DNA from 4 places in the Pantoea phytostimulans genome. Region 1 is predicted to be linked to each of the others. Evidence: predicted binding sites of a transcription regulator. Region 1 holds the regulator's gene; each other region holds the start of a gene.
What was found. The regulator CRP, encoded in region 1, controls carbon source genes, mostly activating them, when cyclic AMP is high. The targets are predictions, from matches to a motif close to ATGTGANNNNNNTCACAT.
Positions count from the first base shown of each region.

Region 2: the regulator CRP is predicted to act here: its motif matches at 1,924-1,941, upstream of garD (galactarate dehydratase).
Region 3: the regulator CRP is predicted to act here: its motif matches at 2,249-2,266, upstream of udp (uridine phosphorylase).
Region 4: the regulator CRP is predicted to act here: its motif matches at 1,416-1,433, upstream of ACF2G4_RS11910 (glycine dehydrogenase).

Region 1 is NZ_CP173698.1:2,707,232-2,710,640, reverse strand. Features, by position in the region: gene ACF2G4_RS12730 (YccS/YhfK family putative transporter) at 1-1,416, opposite strand, end outside; gene crp (cAMP-activated global transcriptional regulator CRP) at 1,474-2,106, opposite strand; gene ACF2G4_RS12720 (OsmC family protein) at 2,409-2,813, shown strand; gene ACF2G4_RS12715 (phosphoribulokinase) at 2,968-3,409, opposite strand, start outside.
Region 2 is NZ_CP173698.1:2,250,926-2,254,334, reverse strand. Features, by position in the region: gene ACF2G4_RS10460 (flavodoxin) at 1-148, shown strand, start outside; gene garD (galactarate dehydratase) at 189-1,748, opposite strand; gene ACF2G4_RS10450 (MFS transporter) at 2,383-3,409, shown strand, end outside.
Region 3 is NZ_CP173698.1:3,292,974-3,296,382, reverse strand. Features, by position in the region: gene ACF2G4_RS15430 (tetratricopeptide repeat protein) at 10-1,278, opposite strand; gene udp (uridine phosphorylase) at 1,376-2,137, opposite strand; gene ACF2G4_RS15420 (dienelactone hydrolase family protein) at 2,442-3,278, shown strand; gene metE (5-methyltetrahydropteroyltriglutamate--homocysteine S-methyltransferase) at 3,331-3,409, opposite strand, start outside.
Region 4 is NZ_CP173698.1:2,563,355-2,566,763, reverse strand. Features, by position in the region: gene pmbA (metalloprotease PmbA) at 1-826, shown strand, start outside; gene cybC (cytochrome b562) at 893-1,279, shown strand; gene ACF2G4_RS11910 (glycine dehydrogenase) at 1,575-1,907, shown strand; gene ACF2G4_RS11905 (SFCGS family glycine-rich protein) at 2,001-2,357, shown strand; gene ACF2G4_RS11900 (DUF4312 family protein) at 2,360-2,659, shown strand; gene ACF2G4_RS11895 (DUF4311 domain-containing protein) at 2,802-3,409, shown strand, end outside.

The sequences.
Region 1 (3,409 bases):
CAACGAATAAACCGCTGTGACGGTAAAACCAATCGTTGCCCAACCATAAAACTGGCGAGTGAAGACATAACTGATAAAAGTAATGGCCAGCATGATCAACAGCACCAGCGATTCCGGGACGGCGAAGCGCAGCGTGGCGGCCGCAATCACCAATCCAGCAAAAGTACCCAGCGCACGGTGCTGAATACGAACCCGCGTGGCGCTGTAACTGTTCTGGCTGACGAACATAATGGTCATCAAAATCCAGTAGGGTTTGGGGATATTGAAAAACATCGCCAACGCGCTGCCAAACATTAGCATCACAGAAAACCGTCCGGCGGTGCGCAGTGCGGCGGATCTGAATCTTAGGTAGCTACGCAACGCAGACAGAAGCGGGAGGCGACGTTGGCGATCGGCCATTAAGTCACGTTGATAGAGCGGCTTTTGCGTACGTAACACGCGGGCGATGCGGTTGAAATGGTAAAGACAAAAATTGCCGACCGGGTTATCGGGATGCTGGCGCGTAATTTTTTCCAGTGCGCCCAGCTGCTTATCCATTGAGAAACGATCGGGAAGCTGGTGATAAAGGATATTGTCAGCTAAGACGCGCAGCCGTGCAGAAATGGTTTTAGCGTTCCAGCGGATCACCGCTTCGGCATGGCTTTGCTCAACCAGCTTTTGCACTTCTTCCGGCTGATGCAGACTGACCGAAATATGCTCCTGTAAATCCAACGCAACTTGAAAAGCCCGCTTCAGGCGTTTATGGGTTTCATCACCGTTGGCAGACAGCATATGCATCTGCTGATAGCAGATATTAATCAAATCCACTGCTTTTTGCTGACGCGCCAGCAGAGGTGGCAGCGCCTTTTCAGGATCGGTGAGTTGTGTCAGCAAGGTGTATTTCGCGTCGCAATAATTTGCCAGCTCGCGATAGACCAGACTCAGGCTTTCACGCATTGGTTGCTCTTTCCACAACCAAAACCAGAACCAGTTAAACAGGCCATACCACAGCGTACCGCCAATGTAGAGCAGCGGCGGAACCCAGACAGGCATGTGCCCCATCAGGCTTAAGGTGAAGATAGAGGCGATCAGCGCGCCGGGCAGTAAACGCCCGTGAAGTGGACTGATCTCACCCGTTACACCCAGCAAAAGCGGCACGACAAACAGAATCGCGGGCAGGGGAATGCCTTTCAGCGTGAGCCACTGAATAAGAAAGCTGCCAAGTGCAAACAGGCCGCCGCCAACGATCAGGCGTTTGAAGAAGCGCTTGTGGGGCGTATCAAGGCCAGCAATATTGCAGCAAGCGGGAACCAATGAGAACAGCAGACCTTTTTGCAGATCGCCAAACAGCCAGCCGAGCGCAACGGGCACGCAAAGGACCAGCGTTTGCCGCAGGGCATAATTGATCTCAGGATGATAAATGATTCGACGCCACATCAGCTCAGCGCAAATAATAACGGCGTGATGTTGCCATCACGCCGGGAGTGACAGGAATTAGCGGGTGCCGTAAACGACGATGGTTTTGCCGTGTGCTGAGATCAGGTTCTGATCCTCCAGCATCTTCAAAATACGGCCCACGGTTTCACGTGAACAACCAACAATTTGGCCAATTTCCTGACGAGTAATTTTAATTTGCATGCCGTCGGGATGCGTCATGGCGTCTGGCTGTTTGGCCAGATTAAGCAGTGTTTGTGCAATGCGTCCAGTCACGTCGAGGAAAGCGAGGTTACCCACTTTTTCTGACGTTACCTGTAAGCGACGCGCCATCTGCGACGACAGTCGCATCAAAATATCCGGGTTTACCTGAATCAACTGACGGAATTTCTTGTAAGAAATTTCCGCCACTTCGCACGCGGTTTTCGCACGTACCCAAGCGCTGCGTTCCTGACCTTCTTCAAACAGGCCAAGCTCGCCGATAAAATCGCCTTGATTCAGATAGGAGAGAATCATCTCTTTGCCTTCTTCATCTTTGATCAGAACCGCAACGGAACCTTTCACGATGTAGTAAAGCGTTTCAGCTTTTTCACCTTGGTGAATCAGCGTACTTTTGGATGGATATTTGTGAATATGGCAATGGGACAGGAACCATTCGAGTGTAGGGTCTGTTTGCGGTTTGCCGAGAACCATTCGCTATTATCCTCTGTTGTAATCGTGCCCAAAATACAGGGGACAGTTTCCCTGTCAGGCGATGAAAGCGTAAAGCATTTTCCATTTTGGAAATTATTCGGGCTGCATTTGGCGCAGTGCGCTTAATTCTTCCCGGCTCCGTCATCGAGTGACGAAAAATATTTTCAGCTCTGTTTGTAGCACAGCTTTTGCCGACTGTCTTGTGTTGTCTCGCTTCAGCAAAGTGCGGATTTCTCTGGATTGCTGTTTACCAGGTGAAAGCGTACTCTGGCGGCAAATCAGCATATTCTGGGAGCTAAATCATGCAGGCAAGAGTGAAATGGGTTGAAGGTCTAACGTTTCTTGGTGAATCCTCTTCTGGTCATCAGGTTTTGATGGACGGCAACGCCGGCGATAAAGCCCCTAGCCCAATGGAAATGGTGTTGATGGCAGCGGGCGGTTGCAGCGCGATTGATGTGGTCACCATTTTGCAGAAAGGCCGCAATGATGTAGTGGATTGCGAGGTGAAGCTGACGTCCGAACGTCGCGAAGAAGCGCCGCGTATTTTTACGCATATTAATTTGCACTTTATTGTCAGCGGCAAAGCGCTGGCTGACAAAGCGGTTGCACGTGCTGTCGATCTTTCGGCTGAGAAGTATTGCTCAGTCGCGATCATGTTGGGTAAAGGGGTAGAAATGACCCACAGCTATGAAGTGAAAGAACGGTAATTGCTGGAGGCCGACTCTCGGCCTCTCTATCCATCATTTTTCAAATTGCTGGTGCGTTGACTGCCCGCATTCACCGGTAACATCTACTTTAATCAGCTCATCAGGATTCATTCGTTGCCATCTTCCTGCGATTCGAATTATTTAGGGTAGATATTTATTCAATCCGCTTACCTTCCATTAATCGTTTTACCAATGGCCCCATAATCAACTCCATCGCTAATCCCATCTTGCCGCCCGGCACCACCAGCGTATTAATGTGCGAAATGAACGATCCCTGTAGCATCGCCAGCAGATAAGGAAAATCGATATCTTCCAACGCCTGAAAATGGATCACCACAAAGCTCTCATCCAGCGACGGAATGGTGCGTGCGGCAAACGGGTTTGACGTGTCTACGGTAGGAACGCGCTGGAAGTTAATATGCGTGCGGGAAAACTGTGGGGTAATGAAATTGATGTAATCCTCCATTGAACGCACCACTGAATCCATCACCGCTTCACGTGAATGCCCGCGCTCGCTGGTATCACGCACCAGCTTCTGAATCCATTCCAGATTCACAATCGGCACTACGCCAACCAGTAAATCGACGTTTTCAGCC
Region 2 (3,409 bases), 460 kb from region 1:
CTGTGGAGCAGGTAAAACCTTCGATGCACTGTTGCAAGAGCAAAGTGCACAACGCGTGGGTGAGATTTTATTGGTAGATGCCACAGAGAATCCTGAGCCTGAAACGGTGACATCACCGTGGGTCGAAAGCTGGGGCAAACTGCTGTAATGAGATGCGCGCTTTCACCCTGGAAAGCGCGCTTTTATCATCAGGTTATCGGAGCAGGATTGAATACCGCCAGCTGATTACGAATTCCCCAACGATCTGACCATGTCTGTTTCCTGCCGCTGGCAATCTCCAGAATCAACGTGAATAACCGCCAGCCAACCTGTTCAATGGACTCTTCGCCGGTCGCAATAGTACCAGCATTGATATCCATCAGATCGTGCCAGCGCTCAGCCAGCGCATTACGCGTCGCCATTTTGATCACCGGAATCGCCGCCAAACCGTAAGGCGTTCCACGTCCGGTGGTAAAAACTTGCAGCGTAATGCCAGATGCCAATTGTTGCGTGCCGCAAACGAAATCGCTGGCGGGTGTTGCCGCATAGATTAATCCCCGACGCGTCGGGCGTTGACCCGCTGACAACACTTCAACAATAGGACTGCGACCCGATTTAGCAATTGACCCCAGCGCTTTCTCCACCACGTTCGCCAGACCGCCTTTTTTATTACCTGGCGAAGGATTGGCGCTGCGATCGGTTTGTCCCTGATCGAGGTAATTGTCATACCAGGCCATCTCTTCTAACAGACGCTTACCAACTTCTTCATTTATTACGCGTGGCGTCAGCAGATGAATAGCATCACGCACTTCAGTCACTTCAGAAAACATCACCGTTGCACCGCAGCGCACCAGCAAATCAGAAGCAAATCCAACGGCGGGATTAGCCGTCACGCCGGAAAAGGCATCGCTACCGCCACATTGCATACCCACAATAAGTTCAGAAGCGGGACACGTTTCGCGCTGACGCTGATTCAAACGTTTTAAATGGCGTTCCGCGACCTGCAAAATCTCATCGACCATCGCACCAAATCCCACCAGCTTTTCATCTTGCAGACGCACAATGTCATTGTCATCTAATGAAATAGCCTGCACATCAGGCGTGCCGGTCAGCAGGCGCTCCGGCTGCAACTTCTCACAGCCCAAACTCACAATCATTACTTCGCCACCGAAGTTAGCGTTTAACGCCAGATTATGGATGGTGCGGATCGGCACCACCGCAGCGGGTGCGTTGATCGCCACGCCACAACCATAAAGGTGATTCAACGCCACCACGCCATCAACATTGGGATATTTAGGCAACAGATCGCGCTCTATCAGCTGCACGACAAAGTCCACCACGCCCGCGACACAATGCACGCTAGTGGTAATGCCCAAAAGATTGCGCGTACCGACGCTGCCATCTGCGTTGCGGTAGCCTTCAAAGGTATAACCTTCGAGTGCAGGAAGATCGGGGGGAATATTATTGGCTAGCGGCAAGCTGGCCAGCGGTGGCGCTTCGGGTAACGCCACCAGCGATTCATCAATCCAGCTCCCTTGTGCAATGTCTCGCAGCGCATAGCCAATCACCTCGCCGTAGCGCAGGATCTCGCCATCTTTAGCAATCGCGCTCAGCGCCACCTTGTGACCTTGCGGCACATGCTCGGTCAGTGTCAGGCCATCGGCAAAAGTCGTGCCTGCCGGTAAACCTTGATTGTTCACCACAATGGCGACGTTGTCCGCTTCATGTACTTTGATGTAGAGCGGTTGTTCAGTCGGGTTCAGGGTCATCGCTCACCTTCCAGTCATTCGCGCCGTACTTTTGCGGCGCGGTGTAATGATGTTACTTGTCACACGCTCAGTATTTGCCGACTTCAGTATAAGGAGACGCTGCTGGCCACGCATTGTGCAAATGTCTGGCTTTGAGGCGTTTTCAAACGCTGATTTAGTGTGAACAACCAAAAGCAAGTGAAGAATCTCACAAAGCCCATTCTTTGAACGCTGTTTTGCACCAAATCGGGAGGTTATTTCCGGGTTCCGTGAGCCGTGCCGCAGCCATATGTGCAAACGCCAGATAATTGATATTAACGCCGCGTTATTCTCAGGCGTTTATCCAGTGTCAGCGCTAAATCCTGTTCATATACTGATTTCCGTTATCCAACGTTAGGTTATTTGTCACGACGTACTTTCGATTTGCCAATAAAAAAATCGCCGTGTTTAACCCAACTTCTCTCTGATACCCAACGCGATGTGTATGCAGTCAGAGCGAAAGTCGTGAACGCTATACCCGTCACACTTCGAGCCGCTGGTGTGTTGCCTGCGCTTGCTCACCCCGGGCACTTACCAAGTAAGTTTCCAGGGTTTCACGAGCTTGCCGTCTTCCTGCGACTCGAATTATTAAGGGTATGCAATTCAGGAGTGCATCATGAATAGTTATAGCCAGACCGCGGAGTCGGTACAAAAACGTACCCATGCGCGTTACTGGATTGTGGTGATGTTATTTATTGTCACCTCATTCAACTACGGGGACCGCGCCACCATTTCGATTGCCGGTTCAGCGATGTCCAAAGATATCGGTCTGGATTCGGTCGGACTGGGCTACATCTTCTCTGCGTTCTCATGGGCTTATGTCATTGGTCAGATCCCTGGCGGTTGGCTGCTCGACCGCTTCGGCTCAAAACGCGTCTACTTCTGGAGCATCTTTACCTGGTCGTTGTTTACCTTGCTACAGGGTTTCGTCGATGTGTTCAGCGGCTTTGGCATCATCGTTTCGCTGTTTATGTTGCGATTCCTGGTCGGCTTGGCTGAAGCGCCATCCTTCCCTGGAAACAGCCGCATTGTCGCCGCCTGGTTCCCTGCACAGGAGCGCGGTACGGCAGTGGCTATCTTCAACTCAGCGCAATATTTCGCCACAGTGATCTTCGCACCTATCATGGGTTGGCTGGTCTCTGAGGTTGGTTGGGCACACGTGTTCTGGTTCATGGGTGGATTGGGCATCATCCTCAGCTTTATCTGGCTGAAAGTGATCCACGATCCCACCGATCATCCGGGCGTGAATAAAGCCGAGCTGGAGTATATGGAGCAGGGTGGTGCATTGATCAACATGGATGCCAAAAAGTCCGAGCACAAAGTGAGCTGGGACGAGAAGTGGTTTCAAATCAAACAACTGCTGACTTCGCGCATGATGTTGGGGATTTATCTCGGCCAATATTGCGTTAACGCCTTAACTTACTTCTTTATTACCTGGTTCCCGGTGTATCTGGTTCAGGCGCGTGGTATGTCGATTTTGAAAGCCGGTTTTATCGCCTCAATCCCGGCAATTTGCGGCTTCCTTGGTGGGGTGTTAGGTGGCGTGATTTCGGACTGGCTGATGCGTAAAACCGGTTCACTGAATATTGCGCGTAAAACGCCCATTGTGCTCGGCATGCTGCTGTCTATTTCGATGGTGATGT
Region 3 (3,409 bases), 590 kb from region 1:
GTTAAGGCGTTATAACGCTCTGACGCTCAGCGTGCCTGCTTGCCAGTCATCAATCAGGAAAAACGGCATCGGCAGCACCCATTCTCCTTTTTTAACTTTCGCCGGATAATTCCAGGTATTGCCGCCGTAAGTGATTTCAACCTGCTGCTCTTCGCCGTCAACGCCATTGGTTTTTCCTGCCATGCTGGCAAAACCAGCGTTGCTGCCTACATGGAAACTGTCCGTTTTCCAACGTATCGGTGCATGTGCTGGCCAAGGCTGCGCCTGATAAAAATGAAAGATATCATCGTGATTGAGAATACTTTCTCGCACTGTTGGCCATAAGGCGACTTTCAGGAAGTACTGATCGGTAAAGCGTTCGCTGCCTTCATATTGTGCAATGAAGTCACGCATCGACTGTTCAACGTTGTTAAATACGCCATGACAGCCGCCCCACATTCCTGCCAGCAATAATTCGGTGTGTGAATAATAGTCACGCATATGGTGGAACCAGTATGGCGAAGCTAGCCAGGCGTTAACCGCCGCCACTTCACGTTCCGAAAGCAAGGAATCTGCGTCACGCACGATGTAGCGTTTTACCGCAGGATCATCCATCACCAGGAAACGCCAAAGCGTAGGGAAAATAGTTTTTTCATGCGACATATCTACTAACTGTACATGCCGCTGCTCAAGGCGCTGCCAGACATGTTTCGGCACGGTGTCGTCAAGATAGACTCGGCAAACCCAGCCCGGATAGAACTCTTGTGCCACCTCCACGTTTTTGATCAGCGTTTCGCAATAGCGCGGCTGACCACCATAAAGGCTAAACGAAATCACGTTTTGTTCAGGCTGGCTAAGATCGATGGGTTCGGGTTGCGGTGCAGGATAAGCGTAGCGCTGGCCTTGACTAAAACGTGCATCTGACTGATTCAGTGATTCCAGGCCATAACGCGCCACTTCTTCATTTTTACCTAACCAACCGCAGACTTCTGTCAGGCCATCCAACCAGGTTTCCGAAGCGGTGGCACGCAATGCAGCAGGTGCCTGATAGATTTTTTGGTAAATCTTGTAGGATTTATTGTATTGACCCAGACGCATCAGGCAGAGCGCATAATCGCTCAGCACTTGCATTTGATTAGGCATAAAACGCAGAACTTCTTCACAGCATTTCATCGCCTGCTGGAAATTATTCTGGCTCATCGCGACGCGGAAGCGCGCGGCGCTGTTTTCCATTTGCGCTTGCAGCGCAGCGGGATTAGGTCCAAAGGACGGCCGACGTACAGGAATCGTATTGCGCATAAGAAAGTTCTCAGGTTCAGCTGAAATGGCGCGCATCTTAAGGGAAGCAGCAGGTCAACCTTTATAAGCCCGGTCTTGAAACCTGCTGCCGCGCGCGTTATAGCAAGCGACGCGCCGCTTCTACAACAATCTTCACCGCATCGCTTTCGGTCTGTTTCATGGTCGCCGCATCTGGAATCTCTTTCTGCGTACGATTCACGATAACGCCCGCCACCATACCGGCTCGCAGCCCTTGGCTGGCGCACATGGTTAACAGTGTAGCGGATTCCATCTCATAGTTGAGAACACCCATCTGTTGCCACTCTTTCATTGAACCTTGAAAGCGGCTGACGACGCGTCCTGAAACAGTGTCATAGCGTTCCTGACCTGGATAAAAGGTGTCGGAAGATGCCGTGATACCAATATGGGTAGCTGCGCCACACTCCTCTGCTGCCGCAACCAAGGCAGTCGTGCAGGCAAAATCCGCTACTGCGGGGAATTCCATCGGTGCAAAGTGCAGGCTGGCACCATCTAAACGCACTGATGCGGTTGTGACTAATACGTCACCTACATTAATGTGCGGTTGAATCGCGCCGGTGGTACCAACACGCAAGAAGGTGCGCACCCCAAGCTGGGCCAGCTCTTCAACCGCAATGGAAGTGGAAGGCCCGCCGATACCGGTTGAGCAAACAATCACCGGTTTACCATCCAGTTTTGCTAGCCATGAGGTAAATTCACGGTGCGAAGCCAGATGCTGCGCATCGTCCATCAGTCCGGCGATTTTCTTAACGCGCTCCGGATCGCCGGGCACAATGGCTAAAGTCGCCCCTTGCAGATCGGCTTTGGTAAGACCAAGGTGGAAAACGTCAGACTGTGTCATTTCAGACTCCTGATTAAAAGAAAGTAGCGCGCCACTTTACGTCAGCCCGCCCGATAAATATGTGATAACACTCACTTCATAAAATGAAAGTTACATTTTTTATCAGAAAAAATGCGATCAATATCACACCTTGAGTTTAAGTCATCCCGCACTGCTACAAGCTGTACTGTGAAGCCAGTCAGCGCAATGTTAAAGAGGTAGGTGATTTTATCTGTTGCTGACTCTGTTACCCCTTGTCTGGTCCGCGCGAAATCTGGCCAGGCTATAGTTACGTGATTGCGCTATTGCTTGCACGGAGAAAACAATGAAAACCGAAGATAATATGGCACAAAAATCAGCGGGAGGCGGCTTTGCACCTGCAGTGCAGCCGACTGCTTCTACGACCATTTTTACTGAAAGCCCCGACATTCAATTCGGCGAAACCTCAGTCCCAAGCCAGGGCGAGAACATGCCTGCTTTTTTTGCCAAACCCAAAGGCGCTGAAAGCGCATTGCCGGTCGTACTCGTCGTGCAGGAAATTTTTGGCGTACATGAACATATTCGCGATATTTGCCGCCGTCTGGCGCTAGAGGGTTATCTGGCGGTTGCACCTGAGCTCTATTTTCGCGAAGGCGACCCGAACGAGTACACCGATATTCCCACGCTATTTAAAGAACTTGTGAGCAAAGTGCCCGACACACAAGTGCTCGCCGATCTCGATCACGCGGCCAATTGGGCAGCGCGTAACGGCGGTGATATTCGCCGGATGGGCATTACCGGCTTCTGCTGGGGCGGTCGTATCAGCTGGCTTTACGCAGCACATAATCCACAGTTGCGTGCCGCCGTGGCGTGGTATGGCCGCGTAATGGGAGACAAAACCATGAAGCAGCAAAAACATCCAATAGATATTGCTGTCGATCTTTCCGCGCCGGTGCTGGGTTTATATGGCGGGCAGGATGAGAGCATCCCCCTGGAAAGCGTGGAGCAGATGCGTCAGGCGATACATGCTGCAAATGCCAAAGCTGAAATTATCGTTTATCCCGAAGCAGGCCATGCTTTTAATGCCGATTATCGACCCAGCTACCACGCAGAGTCAGCCAAAGATGGCTGGGCGCGCATGCTGGCCTGGTTTAAACAATACGGTGTTGCGCCATCCGCTTAACCAATAAAAAAGGGGGCGCCTGAGCGCCCCAAAGATTCAACTCAACACACCTTTACACTTTTTCACCACGCAGGTTTTTCGCTGCTGTGACCATGTTCGCCAGCGCTTGGCGCGTTTCGGTCCAGCCACGC
Region 4 (3,409 bases), 140 kb from region 1:
CGGCATGCTGCAAAGCTATTGCTCAAGCCGCCATTCGCTCTCCAGCTGTGTGATTGCTGAGCAGGATGGCAACATGGAGCGTGATTACGCTTACACCATTGGTCGCGCTTTCGAGGATCTGAAAAGCCCTGAATGGGTCGGTGCAGAATGCGCACGGCGTACGCTGTCGCGTCTGGCACCGCGTAAACTTTCTACCATGAAAGCGCCGGTGATCTTCGCCCCTGAAGTCGCGACCGGCTTGTTTGGTCATTTGGTTGGCGCTATCAGCGGCAGCAGCGTTTACCGTAAATCCACTTTCCTGTTGGATTCACTGGGTCAGCAAATCCTGCCTGAATGGCTCACCATTCATGAGCAGCCGCATCTGCTGAAAGGGCTGGCTTCTACGCCGTTCGACAGCGAAGGCGTGCGCACCCAGGCGCGTGACATCATCAAAGAAGGTGTGCTGCAAACCTGGCTGATGACCAGCTATTCCGCACGTAAGTTAGGTTTAACCAGCACCGGTCACGCGGGCGGCATTCATAACTGGCGCATCGCCGGACAGGGCCATAGCTTTGACGATTTACTGAAGCAAATGGGTACTGGCTTAGTGGTAACCGAGCTGATGGGGCAAGGCGTGAGCGCCATTACCGGCGATTACTCACGCGGTGCCGCAGGATTCTGGGTGGAAAATGGTGAGATTCAGTATCCGGTAAGCGAAATCACCATCGCCGGTAATCTCAAGGATATGTGGCGCAACATGGTCACTGTCGGTAACGATATCGAAACCCGCAGCAATATTCAGTGCGGCTCGGTATTACTGCCTGAGATGAAAATTGCCGGGCAATAAAGACATCGATTCCTGAAAGCAGCCAATTGGCTGCTTTTTTTTGACCACAATAAAAAGGAAAAAACGATGCGTAAGCATGTGATTGCAATGTTGTCTCTCTCTCTGCTCTTCTCCAGCGCCAGCCTCTACGCGGCTGAGTTGGAACACGATATGGACACGCTGAATGCCAATCTTAAAATCGTCAAGAAAACTGACGATGCGCAGGAGATGCAAAAAGCGTTAAGTGAAATGCGTTCGGCGGCGCAGGATGCGAAGAAATCAACGCCAGAAAAACTGGAAGGCCAACCGGCTGACAGTGCACAGATCAAAGATTTCCATGCGGGTCTGGATTCGCTAATTGCTCAGATCGACGTGGTGAACGAGCTGGCAAAATCAAACAATATTGATGGCGCCAAAACGGAAGCAAAAAAGCTGGACGATATTCGCACGGCTAACCATAAGAAGTTTCGCTAATTCCTGTGCCGGTCGTCTGACCGGCTTTTTTTTGTCATAACTTTTGCTTATTTCCTCACGGTTCAACAGGTTGCCAATCGAATTCACCTGCATGACTTACGCATAATCATCGCTTCCTTTCTGCACATCACGCATAACGCGACCTTTATCACACTAAACACGCACCCTGCGATCTGGCGCACTGTGCTCACGTCGATTTCCACTTCCATCTGGAAAAGATGCGTCTCCAAAGCTTGCCTGCTTCCACGTAATTTATTTTCAACGCGAATTATCCGGTTTCAACAGGAGTAGCAAGGTGAGTAAAAACGGCGTCCAGGTGCAAGACGCACCACCGGAGGAAGTCCAGCAGCTGGCAGACAAAGTGCTGCAGCAGATCGCTGTGATCTATGCGCAACACGGTATTCAACCCAATGCGGTTCAGCAGCAAATGCTGGTTTCTCACGTACGTGCGATGGCATCACGCTCGTTAACCGGCGAGCCGCTGCCAGAGGTTGAAGCTGACTTGTTTGAGGATATCTCTCCAGAAACCATGCAACTGTCGCAGCAGGTGGTGGATCTGTTTGGCAATTTGCCGCGCGAAGAGGCGTGGTTACTGTCCGTTCATATCGAAGTGGCACGCACCCATTAATTCACCTGGCTTCACCAAAGACGGTGAAGGCTCGAAGAAAACGTTACGGGCAGAAACATCCGGCCCAGGCAGACATAACCCGAGGAACACAACATGGTAACTGTAGTGATTGGCGATCGTTTAGGTAAAGGTCAGAAAGTGGCGGCAGGCATTGAGAAAGCCGGTGGCCGGGCGGTGGTTGTTCCTGGTGTTGCGGCAGATATGAAGTTAGGCGACGTCATGAAAGCGGAAAACGCTGATTTTGGCATCTCCTTCTGTGGCAGCGGCGGCGCAGGTGCCATCACCGCACAGAACAAATATGGCTACAAAGCGAAGCACGGCATGCGTTCGATTGACGAAGGCGTTACCGCCATTAATGAAGGTGCAACCGTTTTAGGTTTTGGCTTCATGGACAAAGAAGAGTTAGGCGAGCGCTTAGTGCAGGCGTGGAACAAGAAATACGGCAGCTAACCATGAAAGAACAATACGTTACTCAGGTGACGGTGCAGGGTAAAGGCGAGACCAAAGCGAAAGCATTCGCCGATGCGCTGAGTCACGTGCAGAACCAGGTTCTGCGCGCGACGCAAAAGATTCTGTTGCGCATTGAGCCCGAAGATGTGCGGGTTTTACGTGCGCAGGAAAGCGTTAAAAACGAAAAATTCCTGTTTTTCTTTTTGGCGCGCCAACGGCGGAGCTACAGCGTTGAACTGGAGATTACCGTCAGCGTTACCGTGATCGATACCGAACAGGTTGCGTTCACGGCGGCTCCCTAAATTTACCCGTCAAATTCCAGGTTGCAGAGGTGTTAGCTTCGCGTCCCACTCCTTTACTGAGTCAACGCGTGGAGGTTCAGGCTGGCCGCCTTTAAGTAACGCAGAGTATTTGGGTAAGTGACGACAACAAAGGTAAAAAAATATGTTTTTAATCATTTTGTTTAAGTCGTTGATCATTGGTGGATTAGTGGGGGTAGGCGTTGGCGCGGGTGCGGCACGTATGTTCCATGCGCCCACTACGCAGGGCATGGGCGCTTTTCGTACCTTAGGCGAGTTGAACTCGTGTGAGGGCGATCCCGCTTCCCACTTCTCCTTTGGTCTCGGTTTTTTCTTTAACGCCTGGGCTTCTTCCGTTGCGGCGGGTTCCTTCACGCAAGATGTTGATCATCGCATCATTCCAAACTGGGGCGCGGCAGCGTTGATGGTGAAGAATCGCAACGTGGCAGAAACGCTGCACGATCCGAAAAAAATGGCTATCGCCTGCGGCATTATCGGCATGATCGTGGTGGCCTTTCTTAACTCAACCGCATCGGCGGTGCCCGCGGCATTGCAGGTCACGGCGGTAAAAGTATTAGTACCTGCAGCCAATCTGCTGGTGAACACCGTGATGCCGGTGATCTTCTGGCTGGCAGCCATCGATGCGGGCAAGAAATCGGGCTTTTGGGCCACGATTTTTGGCGGCCTGGCGCAGCTGATCATGGGCAATGCTGTACCGGGGTTGGTGCTGGGTATTCTGATTGGTAAAGGGGT